4 regions of the Pandoraea pnomenusa genome follow, and region 1 is predicted to be linked to each of the others. Evidence: predicted binding sites of a transcription regulator. Region 1 holds the regulator's gene; each other region holds the start of a gene.
The links. Region 1 encodes FNR, which switches genes on or off when oxygen is low (the NO sensors DNR and NnrR bind a similar motif). Its sites were predicted from a motif close to TTGATNNNNATCAA; they were not measured.
Positions count from the first base shown of each region.

Region 1 (4,211 bases):
GTTGAGCCGCCCTGATCCGTGTTCGCACCATGAATGCGCGGCAAATCCTTGCCGCGACTTCGTTCTTAATCGCTAACGGCCCTGCTGTTGCGCGCGACGCAATGCGCCGGTGCCTCAGGTGCCCGTGACGAGAGTCTTGTCGTCCCCGTCGTTCTCGTCGTCATCCATCCCACCGGACATGGGCTGACCGGTGGCGGCTTCGTTCGCTGCCGGGTCGACAGCGCGCGGGGAAACCTCCTGCGTGACCGGCGCTGCGGGATCGTCCGCCTGCGTCGGTGCATCGTTTGCCTCACTTGCCAGGTACTGCGCATCTTGCGGCGGATCGTCGCCTTCCGCAGCCGCACTCCCCAAATCTTCGGAAAATTCCTCGACGCTCTGACGGCCCCGCACCTGCTGGCCGCCCTCGCCGAGCGACGCGTCATCCTGCGGCGCCGCGACCTGCTCACTGACGCGTCCCGCCGGTACGAGTTCCTCGGCATCCGGCGGAATTGCCCCGACGTCACCATCGGCATTGGCAAGCGCCGCCTCGGATTCGCCGGAATACGCCGCATCCGCGGGGGCGTCGCCTTCAGCCATGACCGCGTCGAGCAGCGCCTCTTCCGTCACCGCATCGTCGCCGGACGTCGGCCGTTGTCCTTCCGGCAGGCCCTGCGCGAGCGGCAGATTGTCGGCGCGATCCTGCGCCAGGCGCGCCAGCGCTTCGGCGTCGGCCATCGGCGCGTCGTCCGACGCCACGTCTTCTCCCGCTTCGCCTTCGGCCCGCTCGCCGAATTCGATGTTCTGCTGCGCGAGCAGGTCGATCTGCGCCTGCGCCGCCGGATCTTCGAGCGGCGGCAGCGCGTCGAGCGCGCGCAGCCCGAGATCGTCGAGGAAGTCCTTGGTCGTGGCGTACAGGCCGGGGCGCCCCGGCACGTCGCGATGGCCGATCACCTCGATCCAGCCGCGGTCTTCGAGCTGCTTGATGATCTGGGTATTGACCGTCACGCCGCGAATCTCCTCGATATCGCCACGCGTGACCGGCTGGCGATAGGCAATGATCGCGAGCGTCTCCATCACGGCGCGCGAATACTTCGGCGGCTTCTCCGGATTGAGACGGTCAAGGTATTCGCGCATGCGCGGACGGCTCTGGAAACGCCAGCCGGTGGCCAACGCCACCAATTCCACACCTCGGCCGTCCCATTGCATGCGGATTTCCTCGAGCAGCGCGCGCACCGTGTCGCCGGACACGGCGTCATTGAAGAGCTTGCGCAGATCGCCGACCTTGAGCGGCTCCTGCGCGCAAATCAACGCGGTCTCGAGGACGAGTTTCGCCTCTTGGGTATTCATGTGCGACTAAGCAAACCGGGGGCTTGGCAACCCGGAATCAGGAATAAATGGATGCTTGGAACACGAGAAACGGCCGTAGATCGAAAAAACAACCGCTTCGCATAAGCGCGCGCCCGTTTGTGTTCGGTCGTAGTGACGGCGGCGCAACCTGGATGCTTCGAAACGACCTGCCGGGAAAACGCCCAGGCCGATAGTGCGGCGAGACGGACGTCCGGTATGTGCGCAATTATTACTGAAACACTGTCGCCCGTAAAGCGTCGTGCAAACCCTCGCCATTCCTGGCGCGGAATCGACAGGTCGACGCCCCATGGTAAACTCTCAAAATAACTTCAGGGGCCTCCATGACCACAGAAATCGGTCGCATTCCCGTCGTCCAGCCCCGCTGTTCCACTTGCTCGCTGGGCCAGTTCTGCCTGCCCGTCGGCATTCCGGAAGCGGAACTGGAGCGACTGGATGCACTCGTGAGCGAGCGCCGTCGCCTCAAGAAAGGCGAGGTGCTCTATCACGCCAACGATGACCTGAGCGCCGTCTACGGCATCCGCTTCGGGTCGCTCAAAAGCTGCGTCACGGCGCCCGACGGCCGTGAGCAGGTCGTCGGTTTCCACCTTCAGGGCGAGCTGATCGGCCTGGATGCGGTGGCCGACAGTCATCACCCCAGCACTGCCATTGCGCTCGAGGACAGCGAGCTGTGCATTGCGCGTTTCGGCGAACTGGAGACGCTTTCGCGTCAGGTACCGTCGCTGCAACGCCAGCTGCATCGTCTGATGAGCCAGGAAATCCGCAACGAGCATCAGCAACTGCTCGCCCTGGGCACCATGCGCGCCGAAGAGCGGCTGGCGGTCTTCCTGCACAACCTGTCCGAGCGTCTTTCGGCGCGGGGCTACGCCGCCAACGAATTTGTGCTGCGCATGAGCCGCGAAGAAATCGGCAGCTTCCTCGGCCTCAAGCTGGAGACGGTCAGCCGCCTGTTTTCGCGCTTCGCGCAAAACGGCATGATCGAAATCCGCCAGCGGCACGTCAAGATCATCGACGCTGCCGCCCTGCGCGAACTCGCCGGCGTGACCGGCATTCACTGCTGAGACCGGTCACCGGGGGCGCGCAGGCGTCCCCGCCCTTGGTTTGCCTCGCACGCCCCCTTCACCGGTTACGCTTCCCCGCGTTACCCCCATACGCTACCGGCCAACGACACCCACCGCCTTGCGCCAGATCAAGAGACGCGCATGAACGCCCGCACTCTTGCCGCCGGCCGTTCGACAAGCCCGGGCAAACCCTCCATAATCGGCGCGATCGCCGGACGGCGCATTCGCCGCCCGACGCCACATTCCGACGGAGGCCGCCGATATGCCCGCTGCCATTTTTCTGAGTCCGGAAGACGCCGAGCACGCCTATTACGAGGCGCTGCGCACGGGCGACGCCGATGCGCTGATGGACGTCTGGTCGGAGGATGAGGAAGTCGTTTGCATTCACCCGTCCGGCCCCCGCCATGTCGGCCCCGCGGCCGTGCGCAGCAGTTGGCGACAGATCCTGGCCAACGGTGGGCTACAGGTGTCGGTCAGTCACCTGCAGGTGGCCAACAACCCGCTGTGCGCCGTTCACAACGTGCTCGAGCAGATCCAGGTGGAATCACATCCCGAAGCGCGCTACGCCTTCGTACTCGCCACCAACGTCTATCTGAAGGAAGCGGACGGCTGGCGACTCGTGCTGCATCACGCCAGCCCCGCGATCGGGCACGAGGATAGCGCCGCGCCGCTCGCTCGCACCCATCATCTTCACTGAGGCACACGCCCCGCCCCGCTCGGGCCCCTTGCCCCGGCGCCCCGCTACGAGGCGTCTGGCCGCGCATCCCAGTACGGCACCGGCCCGGGACCGAAGCGGGCTTGCAGAAACTCGATCAGCGCGTGCGTCTTGGGGGGCACGAACGCCCGGCTGGGGTACACGCCCCAGATGGCGACCTCCTCGGCCAGGGGATAGGCGGGCAGTACCGCCACCAGGTCCCCGCGCTGCAGGTGCACGCCGACGTCCCAAGTCGATTTCAGCGCAATTCCCATCCCTGCGAGCACTGCGTCGCGCAGCACCTCGCCGTTATCGGAAACCAGCCGCCCGCCCACACGCACATTCAACTCGCCGCCCGGCGTGACGAACCGCCAGTCGCGCTGTTCCGCCAGAATCAGACATTCGTGCGAGGCGAGATCGCCCGGATGCTTCGGCGTGCCGTGGGCCGCCAGATACGCAGGGGACGCGCACAGCGTGCGGCGATTACTCGCGAGTTTGCGGGCAACGAGCGTCGAGTCGCGCAGCGCCCCCACGCGAATCGCCAGGTCAACGCCCTCTTCCAGCAGATCGACCACGCGATCGGTCAACCGGAAGTCCAGCGAAATCCCCGGGTAGCGATCGAGAAATGCCGGCAAGGCGGGCGAGACATGCTGACGTCCGAACGACGAGGAGCATGACACCCGCAAGCGTCCCTGCGGCGCCGCGCGCCCCTGCCCAACACTCGCGAATGCCTGCGCCTCGGCAGCCAGCAACGTCTGGGCCTGCGCGAGAAACATTTCGCCTTCCTGCGTGAGCGCCACGCGTCGGGTCGTGCGATGCAGCAGACGCGCCCCAAGCCTGGCCTCGAGTTGCGCCAATCGGGTGCTGGCCGTGGCAGGCGATAGCCCGCGTTCGCGCCCGGCCGCCGAGACGTTGCCCAGCGCCGCCACCCGAACGAACAACGCCACGGTATCGAGGTCCAATGCCATTTAACGGATTCTCCGAAAAATCTTTTCGGCATTATGCGAATTTTCAATGCAATCCACTAGCGGTAGTCTTTCGCTATTGCTTCGCGCGGCCCGCCGACGACATCCGGCCGGCCACCATCAACGTAATGGAGAGTACTCATGAAA
Region 1 covers NZ_CP009553.3:3,073,603-3,077,813, forward strand. The annotation lists gene scpB (SMC-Scp complex subunit ScpB) at 115-1,326, opposite strand; gene fnr (fumarate/nitrate reduction transcriptional regulator Fnr) at 1,668-2,405, shown strand; gene LV28_RS37665 (YybH family protein) at 2,668-3,102, shown strand; gene LV28_RS37670 (LysR family transcriptional regulator) at 3,147-4,067, opposite strand; gene LV28_RS37675 (zinc-binding alcohol dehydrogenase family protein) at 4,206-4,211, shown strand, end outside.

Region 2 (4,211 bases), 390 kb from region 1:
CATTGTCGGAGATGCGCAGCCGGCATTCCCGATCGCAGGACAGTTCGATCGTGATGGACGTCGCTCGCGCGTGTTTTGCCACGTTGTTCATCGCTTCCTGAACGATTCGGAACAACGCCGTCGCCACGGCAGGCGGAACGGGCGGCAGGCCCCGCGCGCCCGTGACATCGACGGCGACGCCGTAACGCCGCGCGAAATCCTGTGCGTACCACTCGATCGCCGGACCGAGCCCGAGATCGTCGAGCATCGGCGGGCGCAGCTCGGCGGCCATCTGTCGCACGGCGCTGATCATCCCGTCGATCGCCAGCTCGATGCGTTTCACATCGGCGCTTGCCGGGGCATGGCCGTCGAGCGTGCGCTTGAGCATTGCGGCGTCCATTTTCAGCGCGGTGAGCCGCTGGCCAAGATCGTCGTGGAGTTCTCGCGCGATGCGCAGCTTTTCGTCCTCACGCACTTCAAGCAAGCGGGCGTTGAGCTTTTCCAGTTCGATCCGGGAGTTCTGCAGGGCGTTCGCCATCTGGCGCTGTTCGGTCACGTCGCGCAGCACCACCGTGTAGAACTTCCCGGCCGCGTCGGCGCTCTGGGAAATGGACGCCTCCATCGGAAACTCCTCGCCGTCGGAGCGCAGCCCCCACAGCGGCCTGCCGCGCCCCATGAGGCGCTCCGATACGCCGGTCGCCCCGAATCGCTCGATGTGCCTGAAGTGAGCATCGCGGAACCGCTCCGGGATGAAACGCCCCAGCGGCTCGCCAATGGCTTCCATGGCGCTGCACCGGAAAACGCTCTCGGCCGTCGGGTTGAAGATTTGGATGCGCTGCCATTCGTCGATGGTAATGATCGCCTCGCGCACCGACTGGATGACGCTGAACAGCCGGCCGTCGGAGCGCCGCTTGTCGAGTCCCTCACGCTCGGCCACCGCCCGGGCATGCCGTCGTGACATCAGCGCGACCGCCCAGGCGAACAGCGTGGCGGCACTCATGATGATGCCGAAAACGAGCGCCCAACTGGCCATGCCCGCGCCTCGCAATGCGGCAAATTCGCCGGATGCCGTGTAGGTGAGGTCCAGACCCGCCCTGTTGGCGTAAGGCAGGTGCGTCGTCGCGCGATAGGTGGCGGACGGCCGCGGCTCAGTCGGCGGGCGAGGGGCCAGACTGTCGAATACCGGCTGGGGCTGATCCGTCGCCCCGGCCGCGGCAATGGTCAGCGTCAGGTCGTGCAGGAGCGGGCCGATCGACGCGTGCACCAGCATGTCGATGTCGGCGATGGCGTAGGCGCATGACGGCGGCGCGCTGGCGTTGGCGAGGAAAACGAGATACGTGCGCCCGGTCGACGGCGACTGGCGCGAGAACATGCGCTCCCCCGCGCCGGCCCCACCCGACAGATCCAATGCCGGTATCGCGCCTCCCATGGGGGAATACGCGGCCACCCGACGGATGCGGTCGCCGCTGCGCTCGCACTCGCCCACGCTGACCAGGCCGGGCAGGCGCTCCGCGAGCCGCATACGCTGTGCGTACGTCGTCAATATCGTGTCGGTGGGCGCGGGCAAGTCCGCCAGATAATCCGATGCCCCATGGACCGCGTCGCGGTAGGCGCTCAACGCGCTCGCGAGCTTGTCGGTGGCGGTGCTGGTCCGTTGCGAGAAGCGTGCGTCGACATTGCTGTGCAATACGGAGCGCACCGTCAGCCAGTTAGCGGTCGCAACGCCTACGCAAAGCAGGCACACGGCAGCGAATAGCAGTCCGTCGGATTGTCGAATGGATCGAAGCATGCCAAGCAGCGTTTTGGCCATCATGTCGCCCGAATTCGATGCAACGGCATCGGATGGTGCCGTTGTATCACCGTTTGTCCGAATTTCCCATACGCGTCATTCCGCAAATCGTCCCGCCGGTGCAACAGCGGGCAATCCGTGGTCCATCCTCCGGGCAGTGGGCGCCGCTTCGACGCGACGCCTCGGGGGCGGCCTTGATCCGCGTCAATCGACATGCGCCAACGCCGTACTAGGCTGGAAACAGATCCTCTCGCCCTGGAGTGACGCCATGACCTATCGGACCTTGCTGGTACACGTCGACAACAGCGCGCGCTGCCGCGCACGCGTCGAACTCGCGGCGGACTTTGCCTTTCGGTTGCCCGCGCACCTCACGGGGATCTACCTGCCGTTCCATCCACCCGGATTTCCCGATGTCACGGGTCTGGCCGGGGCAGGCCTGCCGCCGCCGCCCGTTCCCCTGAGCGATCCCGAACGCCTTGCGAACGCCGAACGGATGTTCATGGACGTCTGTCGTCGTCAGGCGCTGAGTCCCGAGTGGCTCACCCCGAAATACGATGAGATCCGCGAGATGCGCACGCACGCGCGCTACGCGGACCTCGTGATCATGGGGCAGGAGGACGTCACCGATCCGGAATCCTCGCCGACTGTGGGCTTCGTCGCTTCGGTCGTGCTCGGTGGCGGCAGGCCTGTCCTGATCGTGCCTTACGCCGGCAAGCTCCCCAAGGCGTTCAACACCGTGCTGCTCGCCTGGGATGGCGGACGTGAAGCAGCTCGCGCGGCCGTCGACGCCATGCCGTTTCTGCGCGCGGCCAAGCGTGTCGATGTCATGCATGTGAGCCGCGGCGATCGCGCCGACGGACTCGGTCCGATTCCCGGACTGGACATCGGCATGTTCTTCGCCCGTCATGGCGTTCAGGTCAATGTCACACCGGAGCGCGGCGCCAACGACGTCGCCGTGGCCGAGGCACTGCTCTCGCGCGCCGCGGACATGAACACCGACTTGATCGTGATGGGGGGATACGGTCACTCGCGCATGCAGGAATGGGTGCTGGGCGGCGTGACCCGCACCATGCTCGAGAGCATGACCGTGCCCGTTCTGATGTCGCATTGAATCCGTCTTGCAAGGAGCCATGCCATGAAAGCGCTCGTATTTCACGGTCCCCAACAGATATCGCTCGAAGATCGGCCCATGCCGGAAATCCAGGACCCGACCGACGCCATCGTGCGCGTTCTGAAAACGACGATATGCGGCACCGACCTGCACATCCTGAAGGGCGACGTGCCGACGGTCGAGCCGGGCCGGATCCTGGGCCACGAAGGGGTCGGGGAGGTCGTGCAAACGGGCAACGCCGTCACAGCCTTCAAGCCCGGCGACCGGGTGTTGATCTCATGCATCTCGTCGTGCGGCAAGTGCGCGGCCTGCCGGCGCGGCATGTATTCGCATTGCGCCGCCGGAGGATGGATTCTCGGCAATCGCATCGACGGCACCCAGGCCGAATACGTCAGAACCCCGCACGCCGACACCAGCCTTTACCACGCGCCGGACGGCGTGGACGACGACGCGCTGGTCATGCTGAGCGACATTCTGCCCACGGGCTTCGAATGTGGCGTGCTCAACGGCAAGGTGCAACCGGGCAGCAGCGTGGCCATCGTCGGGGCGGGACCGATCGGGCTCGCCGCGTTGCTCACGGCGCAGTTCTTCAGCCCGGCCCAGATCATCGTCGTCGATCCCGACCTCGCGCGGCTGGAGGTGGCCACCCGATTCGGCGCCACCTCCGTGATCTCGCCCACAAGGGAAGATGCGGCCGAGGCCGTCAGGCGTCTGACCGGCGGGCAGGGCGTCGACACGGCCATCGAGGCGGTGGGCGTACCCGCGACATTCGAACTTTGCGAGGCGATCGTCGCCGCCGGGGGCATCATCGCCAACGTGGGCGTGCACGGCCGCAAGGTCGACCTGCATCTCGAATCGCTGTGGGACAGGAACATCAGCATCACGACCCGTCTGGTCGATACCGCGGCAACGCCGATGCTGCTCAAGACCGTGGCCTCGGGGCGTCTGACGCCGGGTGCACTGATCACTCACCACTTCTCGCTTGCCGATATCCTGAATGCCTACCGGACGTTCGGCGATGCGGCCAATACACATGCGTTGAAGGTCATCATCGCGCCATAGTGCCGTGCAGGGTCGGTCGGAGGCGCGCAGGAGCGCAGGGACGTTCCCCGACGCGCCGCCGGCGGTCGGGGCTCATTGCACCTCATGGCGTCTCAGGCAGGCTGTCGAGCAGGTCGCGAACGGCGTCGGCCAACAGCGGGGTCACATCGATCGCGTTCGTGGCGTGCGCGACCGAATTGCAGGTCACGACACGACCGGCGCCCGCGGCAATGAGTTCGTCGACGCTCACGCCGTCGAACAGACCGTGCACCGCAACGCATACGGGACTTC
Region 2 covers NZ_CP009553.3:2,683,212-2,687,422, forward strand. The annotation lists gene LV28_RS36000 (PAS domain-containing sensor histidine kinase) at 1-1,792, opposite strand, end outside; gene LV28_RS36005 (universal stress protein) at 2,037-2,879, shown strand; gene LV28_RS36010 (zinc-dependent alcohol dehydrogenase family protein) at 2,904-3,941, shown strand; gene LV28_RS36015 (ribose-phosphate diphosphokinase) at 4,024-4,211, opposite strand, start outside.
Region 2: the regulator FNR is predicted to act here: its motif matches at 1,963-1,976, upstream of LV28_RS36005 (universal stress protein).

Region 3 (4,211 bases), 380 kb from region 1:
GGCCTTTGCGCCTCGTTTCTCAACCAGCCGATCGAAGTGGACGATTTGCGTCGCACGATTGCCCAAGCGATGGGCACGATGGATTATCCTCAGCTACTGCTGCGCGCTGGGCGCGGCCCCGATGTGGCACATACGCCTCGCCGAACACTCGCCTCGGTCGTTTCCTGATCGCGGCGCCCGACGAGCCGTCGCACGATGCCGCCCGACGTTCAACACTCACACCAAACGACACACGCGGACATGGGAATCGACCTGGGCGATCGACGGTCGCCGACCTTGCGCGAGGCTCTGCGCAAAAGACTCCGGGAGCATCCTCTCGCCCGGGTTGGGCCGGGACTGATTACCGGCGTGGCCGACGACGACCCCAGCGGCGTCGTAACCTATTCGCAGGCGGGCGCGCAGTATGGCTTCAACATGCTGTGGACGATGCCGCTGGCGCTCCCGTTCATGGCGGCCATCCAGCTGATCTGCGCCCGCATCGGCAGGGTCACCGGCAAAGGCCTCGCCGCCAACATCGGCACCGCGTTTCCACCCGCCGTGCTGCGCATCGTCGTGGCACTGCTTCTCGTGGCGAACACCCTCAACATTGCTGCGGATCTGGCCGCCATGGGCGAGGTGGCGGAGCTCACCAGCGGCATCGACCGGCACTGGATGACGATCGGCTTCGCCCTCGGCACGCTGCTGCTCCAGGTATTCGTGCCGTATCACCGGTATGTGATCTTCCTCAAGTGGATGACCATGTCGCTGCTCGCGTACGCGGCTGTCCTGCTTACCGTGCACGTGCCATGGCACACCGTGGCACTGCGAACGGTATGGCCGGCGTTTCGCCTCGATTCCGCCAGCGCGGCCGTGATCGTCGGGGTCTTCGGTACCACGATCAGTCCCTATCTCTTCTTCTGGCAGACGTCGGAGGAGGTGGAGGAAATGGCGAGGCATCCGGACGCTCGCCCCTTGCGAGACGATGTCGCTGCCGCGCCCGACGAGCTGCGCCGCATCGGATGGGACACCTGGACCGGCATGTTCTACTCGAATATCACGGCGTTCTTCGTCATTCTGGCAACGGCGGTGACATTGCATGCGGGTGGGGTCACGAACATCGAGACGGCGGCACAGGCGGCCAGCGCGCTGCGCCCGCTGGCCGGCGACCTGGCGTACGCGCTTTTCAGTCTCGGCATCGTGAGTGTGGGGCTGATCGGCGTGCCGGTGCTCGCGGGCTCGGGCGCCTATGCGCTGGCCGAGACCCTGCACTGGGAAGAAGGGCTCGAGCGCAAGCTCACGAGTGCGCAGGGTTTCTACGCCATCATTGCCCTGAGCATCATGGCCGCCACCGCCATTCAGTACTCCCCCATCAGCCCCATGAAAGCGCTCTTCTGGAGTGCCGTGATCAACGGCGTGGTGGCCGTGCCCGTGATGGCGGTCGTACTGCTGCTGGCAGCTCGGCGTTCGGTGATGGGACCGTTCACGGCCCGCTGGCCGATCCTTGCGCTGGGCTGGATCGCTACCGCGGTGATGGGCGCGGCCGCCGTCGTGATGTTGGTCGCAAGTTGAAGGTTGCGCCGCCGCCGCAAAGCGCGGCGGCGGCGCAAGGACGAGAAGACCCGGGTGCCAAGTCTCAGTGGGACAGCAACACGGGCGTGGACATGTGCTTGAGTACCGTGCGGGTGGCGCCGCCGAAGACGAGCTCGCGGGTTGGTCCGTGTCCGTATGCGCCCATGACAAGCAGGTCGGCCTCGTAGGCTTCGGAGACGGACAGGAGTTGCACACCGTCGCTGGCGTCCGTGTCCTCGCGGATGGATACGGGCTTCGCGCGCAGGCCGTGCGATTCCATGAGCCTCACGATGTCGGCCAGCGAGGGGTCGTCTCCACCGGGCGAGCGATTGATACCCACCACGAAGATATCCTGGGCCCGGCCCAGCATTTGCCAGGCATCCCCGATGGCGCGGCGCGCTTCGCGCGAGCCATTCCATGCCACCACGATGCGACGAATCTCCTGTGGCAACGTCACGTTGTGCGGCAGCCCCATCACCGGCACGCCGCATGAGACGATCACGTCGCCAAGGCCGTCGACACCCAGGGCGCCAACGCCTCCCGGAGCATCCGGCTGACCAACGATACACAGGTCGGTGGCCTTGGCCACGCTCGAGAGAATGGCGACGGCCGCCCCATAGGGACTGTGCCAGTCGCCCTCGATATCGCTTTCGGCGCACACTTGAGAAAACAGGTGTTCGGCAGCGTGCAATGCCGTGCGCGAGTGCGCCTCGGTCTGGAAGTGATCGCCCGACGCTTCGCGTTGGCCCGAGTGAACAGCTCCCGGACGGTGTGGCAGGTAGATGCCGCAGAGACTGGCGTCGTGCTGGCGCGCGAGCCGGGCGCTGAAGCGAACTCGCGCCGCGCCCGTCGCCGTGTCGTCCATATGAACACAAATTCTCCGTAGGCTCATTTCGATCTCCCGACATGGGACTTCGCGAACTCGACCGCGACCTCGCGGCGCACCGAAGCCATGGCTACATTTATAGCGCCGCACACCACTTCGGTGCGCTCGCGCGGGCCGAACGGTTGACGTGAATCAAGCGCCGGCAAGACAGGAGCGCGCGGCCAAAGGCGTCGCGCTAAGGTGAAGAGACCGAAGTAACTGCCCCGACACGGAGACACCTCATGAAAACGGATACCCAGCTCCAGCGCGACGTCATGGACGAACTCGCGCGCGACACCAATATTCATGCCACCGACATCGGTGTAGAGGTTCGCGACGGCATCGTCACGCTATCCGGCGACGTGGGGAGCTTTCTGGAGAAGTGCGAGGCCGAACGCGTGGCGAGCCGCGTGGCTGGCGCACGCGCCATCGTCGTTTCGCTGGAAGTCCAGCCGGCATCGCACGATCGCCATACGGATGCCGACATTGCGCGCGCGGCGCTGGCCATCCTGAAGTGGCACGCCGGACTGCCGCCGGACGGCATGCAAGTGAAGGTGGAGAACGGCTGGGTCACCCTCGACGGCAATGTCGAGCTCTACACGCAACGCGTACAGGCCGAGAGCGCGGTGCGCGCGCTCCGGGGGGTGAAAGGCGTCATCAACGACATCAAGGTGCAAGGCAGCCCGCATCGCCGGGAGATCGTCGGGCACATCACCGCCGCGCTCACCCGTCAGGCACAGCGCGAAGCCCAGCATCTCGACATCTCCCTGCTCGGCAACGGTGAGGTGCTGCTCACGGGCACGGTGCATTCGCTCGCCGAGAAGGAAGCGATTCGGGGCGCGGCCATGTCCACGCATGGGGTCAGCGCCGTGGTCGATCGACTGACGGTCGCCTGACGGGCCTGGCGCGCCTGGCGCAAACCGCGCGCAATGCGCGTCGGTATCGGAGAGCAGCGATGAACACAGACCTGGAAGCCGTTGTCCTGGACATTCTCGACAGTTGTCGGGAATTGTCGCTCGCCACGCTCATGCGCGACGGCAACACGCAATCGGACGTCGTGTGCTTCGTGCACCAGGGGCTCGACATCTATTTCGCCACCGCGCGCGACAGCCGCAAGATCGCCAATATCGAACACGCCGCACAGGTCTCGTTCTGCATCTACAAACCGTACACAGGATGGCCCGACATCAAGGCGATCTCGAGCCATGCGTTCGCGGAGATACTGCCGGACGAGTCACCCGAGCGCTCGCTTGCGATACGTCTGCTCGACACTCGCTTCCCGAACGCGTGGACGCGCATTCCCGAGCACGGGTCAAGTCGCACGACCATCGTCAAGCTGGAATCATGGGCGCTCAAGGTGCTCGACTACAGCCGCGGCTTCGGTCACACGGATATGGTCCCGGTGGCGTCGAAACGCCGCTTCGATTAGGCGCGGCGCGACTGGCCGCACGAACTGTTCAGGCGCAGGGGAGGAGTCATCATGTATCGCAACATTCTGGCGGCGTTCGATGCCAGCGAACCCTCGCAGATCGCGCTCACGCACGCGGCGCGGCTGGCCAAGGCGCTGGGCGCCAGCCTCAGAGTCGCGTATGTAGAGGTTGACCCGGCCCTGTATTTCCCATTGATGGCTGCCGCGTTGCCCTCGATCGCCGATGTCCGCGACTCGGTCGGCGCGGAGACGCTGGCAGTAAGGGAAGCGGCGCTGGACTTGCTTGCGCGAGAAGGGGTTGCAGCGGAATTCGCCACCCTGCCGCTGATCGACAGCCACACCCATATTGCCGACCGGTTGCTCTCGGAA
Region 3 covers NZ_CP009553.3:2,691,781-2,695,991, forward strand. The annotation lists gene LV28_RS36030 (Acg family FMN-binding oxidoreductase) at 1-168, shown strand, start outside; gene LV28_RS36035 (NRAMP family divalent metal transporter) at 241-1,548, shown strand; gene LV28_RS36040 (universal stress protein) at 1,613-2,413, opposite strand; gene LV28_RS36045 (BON domain-containing protein) at 2,656-3,309, shown strand; gene LV28_RS36050 (pyridoxamine 5'-phosphate oxidase family protein) at 3,369-3,842, shown strand; gene LV28_RS36055 (universal stress protein) at 3,894-4,211, shown strand, end outside.
Region 3: the regulator FNR is predicted to act here: its motif matches at 2,557-2,570, upstream of LV28_RS36040 (universal stress protein).

Region 4 (4,211 bases), 1.6 Mb from region 1:
TCCGACGTTGGCGTTGATCTGGGCGTAGTTGCCCCTGTCATGATCGCGATAGCCGTCGGCGCGATTGACGGTCACGGTAGCGAGCGCATCGAGGGGGCCGAAGATGCGTGACATCTGCGCACTCGCACGTATGGTGCCGAAGCTGCCGCCATCGATGCGCAACTGGTTGGGCGCATCCGCCGTGTAGGCGGTGGGCGTGACGAAGTTGAGTGCGCCGCCCAGCGTGGTCGCACCGTAGGTCAGACCGTTGCCGCCCTTGTAGACCTCGGTCGAGCGCAGGCCCAGCGGATCGATCTGGTAGTAGTCGCCGCTGCCGTCCGCGGCGTTCGTCGGAATACCGTCCTGCAGGATCTCGAGTCCGCGAGCATGATAGCCGCGGGCGATCCCCGAGCCGCGAATCGAGACGCGTATCTCCTGCCCGTATCGATTCTGCACATAGACGCCCGGGCTGTCCTTGAGAATGTCGCGCAGATTGAAGGCGTAGGTGTTCTGGTACGAGTCGGCGTCGACGAAACCGACGGCGCCGACGGTCTGGAACAGTTCGGCTTTTTGCAAGTCCACGCTCGGCGAAGTGAGCGATTCGGGCGGGGCGGTCACCACCGTCACGGGTAATGTGGCCTCGGGGCCGGTCGTCAGTGCGTGTGCTGCACCGCCCAGCGAGGCAAGGGCGAGTGCGATGGCCGTTTGCAACGGCTTCTGCGTCAGGGAACGCGACATGGAATTCTCTCTCTCGCGACCGCACCGGGCGGTCGCCTGATGTACGTGTACGGCCGCACGCGCATTGTGCGAAGTCTTGTGCAGTGCCGGGTGCGGGGGACGCACGGCGTTCGTTGCATCGTGAGAGATGCACGGCGACGGGCGACGGCGTGCGCCGTCGCGCAGCGCGCGAGCAGACGCACGAACCGGCCAGGCATGGCGCGTTCGGCAAGTGTTACCGGTCGGGACCGGCACGGGAAGGATCAGGCGACGCCGGGCGGCGGTGCGCGCGCGAGGGCGGCGCGGAAGCGGGGGCGCGGGTGGTACGGTACCCGTACCCGGGGGCGGGGTCGATGCTGGCCTGAGCGGCGCGCGGGAGGGTAAGAACGTCGGTCGTGACGAGCGGCTGGTGCGCCCAGAGCGTGCAGTAGCCGCACTTCTCCCAGTGGTCGGCCGACGCGAGCGAATGATCGGCGCCGTCGTGAAGGCTGTGTTGCTCAGCGGCTTGCGACGGCGTGGGCGGCGCTTGTGCGTCGTCGTGTCCGGAGTGGCCGTCGTGAGCGGGCTCTCGCTGCGCATTGGCGCGCGCTGTGGTGTTCGTTCCGAGCGAGGCCTGCGTGCCTGTCGCCGTGCAGTAGATCGCGAACGGGTCCTGCTGCATGGCCGCCCGCCACTGCGCGATCGCAGGCATGAGCGCCGCCAGCAGGATCGCCAGCAAGGCGATCCCGATTGCGACGCGATGCTGACGGAGCTTGCGCATGCCTGGGCCGGGGGAGTGACGACGTGAGATTCACGGAACCAGGCATTGTAGGCGGGGTCTTCGGCCAACGTAAATGCTTTGCGTTCTCATGTAGGGAGGACGCGACAATTTGACGCATCGCCCGGCGTCGCCCACGGCGTCGCCGACGCGGACTCGCGGCAGCCCGGCCACACGCGAAAAAAAGGAGCGCCACCGTCCGCCAGGCACCTGTGGCGCTCCACACCGGAATCAGAACTTCATGCCGATGCCAACGCCCACGATGAGCGGGTCGATGTGAAGGGTGCCGAGATCGGCGCCGGCAAGCGAGGTGTCGGTCTTCATCCAGACCTTCTTGATGTCGACGTTGAAGAACAGGTTCTTCGTCATCTGGATGTCCACACCGGCTTGCAGTGCCGGACCGACGCTGTGATTCTTGATCGAGATCGGTGTGCCGCCCGCATTCAGGCTACTGTTCCAGAAGCGGGTGTAGTTGACGCCCGCGCCGACGTAGGGCCGAATCTTGCCTGCGTGGTTGAAGTGGTATTGCAGCAGCAGCGTGGGCGGCAGCACGTTCACGCCCCCGAGATGTCCGAGGCTCGACGTGAGCTGATGACGCGACATGCCGAGAATGAGCTCCACACCCACGTTGTCGAGAATCATGTACGTGAAGTCGAGTTCGGGCACGATGGCATTGTTGACGGTCACGCCCAGCGTCGGCAGCACGCTGCCGCTCGCGTGCGAGTCCGGCATGATGCCGATGGCGCGCACGCGCGCAAGGATGTCGCCGGCGTAGATGCCCTGTGAGCTGTCCTTGATGAAGCCGAAGGTCTTCTGCGCTTCGGGCGCCCCTTGTGACGATTGCGACGATTGCGCGTTGGCGCAAGTGCTGGAAATGGCGCCGCCGATGAGCAGCGCGGCGGCGATGGCCGTGGCGCCGAGAGAGTGCTTCATGATGTTGTCCAAAGTCGTGAGTGAGCACGGACGATGGTAGAAGCGGGGGGCGCTTGCGTACTTGATGCGCGTCAAGCGCGGGGAAACACGAGCGCGTCATGCGACAAACTGTCGCGCGCTCGCGTGGCATTCCGATGCATTCAGTCTCGCGACAGCAACACGACGGTGAGCGAGCGCACGCCTTGCGCGCCCTGAATGAGCACCCCTTCGATATCGGCGGTGGCCGAGGGCCCCGTCACCAGCACCGCATACCGCGCCGATGCGAAATCGGGCAGCCGGTAGATGTCCTGCAGGCCGTCGACAATGTCGCGCGGATCGAGCAGCACGACGAGGTGTTGCACGAGATAGCCGAGCGCATTCACGCCGTACTCCTGCTCGGAGAGCCAGACCGAGCCGGTTTCGGCCACACCGAAGCGGGCGCGCACCACACCGACGTCAACGTCGTGCAACGACGCCGGCGGCCGCCCAGCGTCGAGCGGCACGGCGCTTCGGGCCTGCGGCGTCGCGGTGACCGGCGCGACGCCGGGAAAGCGTTCGGCAAGCCACCGGGTCAATGCCGGCGCGTCGTCCAGTGTCACAAGCTTGCCGCCCATGGCGACGAGTTGCTGGCCGAAGCGTTTGTGTCGGTCTCCGGCGGGCGTCTCGAAGACAGGGAGGGCTGGCAGAGGGAAGGGCTCGCGGGTGCCGTCGGCCGGGTGGTCGTCGTCGCGCAGTGCCACGCGTTGCGCCGCGCGCACGCGAACGAGGAAGGCTTCGCGGGACATGTTCACAGGGTCTCCCGGGTGGACGATTGATCGAGGTCGCTCGCCGACGCGTCCGGTGTCGCGTCGAGCGTGCGTCGGTTGGCGTCGTACCAGTCACGAAACGTCTGCGACGGCGCATCGGGAAGGTCGCGGCCCTTGCCCCACGTATTGAGCGGGTTATAGAGCAGCAGGTTAGGCAACCGGTGCAATGCGGCGTTCATCGATTTCACCGACGCCCGGTACAGCACCGGATTGGCGAGCAGCTTGCCAGCGACCTTGATCAGGCCGCGTTTGACGGACGGCAACTCGCCTTCCTCGGCCACGATCTGGCGCCACTTGTACAACTGCTCGTGAATGTTGATGCGCACCGGGCAGACGTTCGAGCAGCTCCCGTTCATCGTGGATGCGAACGGCAGCGCGCTGTAGCGTTTGAGATCGTATGCGGGGTTGAGGATGGCGCCGATCGGCCCGGCGTAGGTACTGCCGTACGACAGCCCGCTGCTGCGACGATAGACGGGGCACGTGTTCATGCATGCGCCGCAGCGGATGCACTTGAGCGAGTACCAGAAGTCGTCCATCGCCAGGCGTGCGGTGCGGCCGTTGTCGACGATGACGAAGTGCATTTCGGTGCCGGGACGAGGCGCGCGGAAATGCGAGGTGTACTGCGTGATGGGCGAGCCCAGCGCGCTGCGCGAGAGCAGGCGCACGAACACGCCGAGATCGGCCATGCGCGGGATCAGCTTTTCGATGCCGAGCGACACGATGTGCACTGGCGGCACGTTCGCCGACAGATCGGCGTTGCCTTCATTGGTGCAGACCACGACGGTGCCGGTCTCGGCAACGGCGAAGTTGCAGCCGGTCATCCCGGCGCCCGCCTCGAGAAAGGCGGGGCGTGTCGTGCGGCGCTGGCTTTCCGCCAGGTAGTGCACATCGTCGTTGTTCGGGTCGGTGCCGAGGGTGCGGCCGAACAACTGCGCCACGTCGCCGCGCAACTTGTGCACGGCCGGCACGACCACGTGCGACGGCGGCTGCCTGTCGAGTTGCTGGATGCGCTCACCGAGATCGGTTTCCATCACCTGGAT
Region 4 covers NZ_CP009553.3:4,703,724-4,707,934, reverse strand. The annotation lists gene LV28_RS45040 (TonB-dependent receptor family protein) at 1-717, opposite strand, end outside; gene LV28_RS45035 (DUF2946 family protein) at 932-1,456, opposite strand; gene LV28_RS45030 (OmpW/AlkL family protein) at 1,685-2,386, opposite strand; gene LV28_RS45025 (LutC/YkgG family protein) at 2,527-3,150, opposite strand; gene LV28_RS45020 (lactate utilization protein B) at 3,153-4,211, opposite strand, start outside.
Region 4: the regulator FNR is predicted to act here: its motif matches at 2,448-2,461, upstream of LV28_RS45030 (OmpW/AlkL family protein).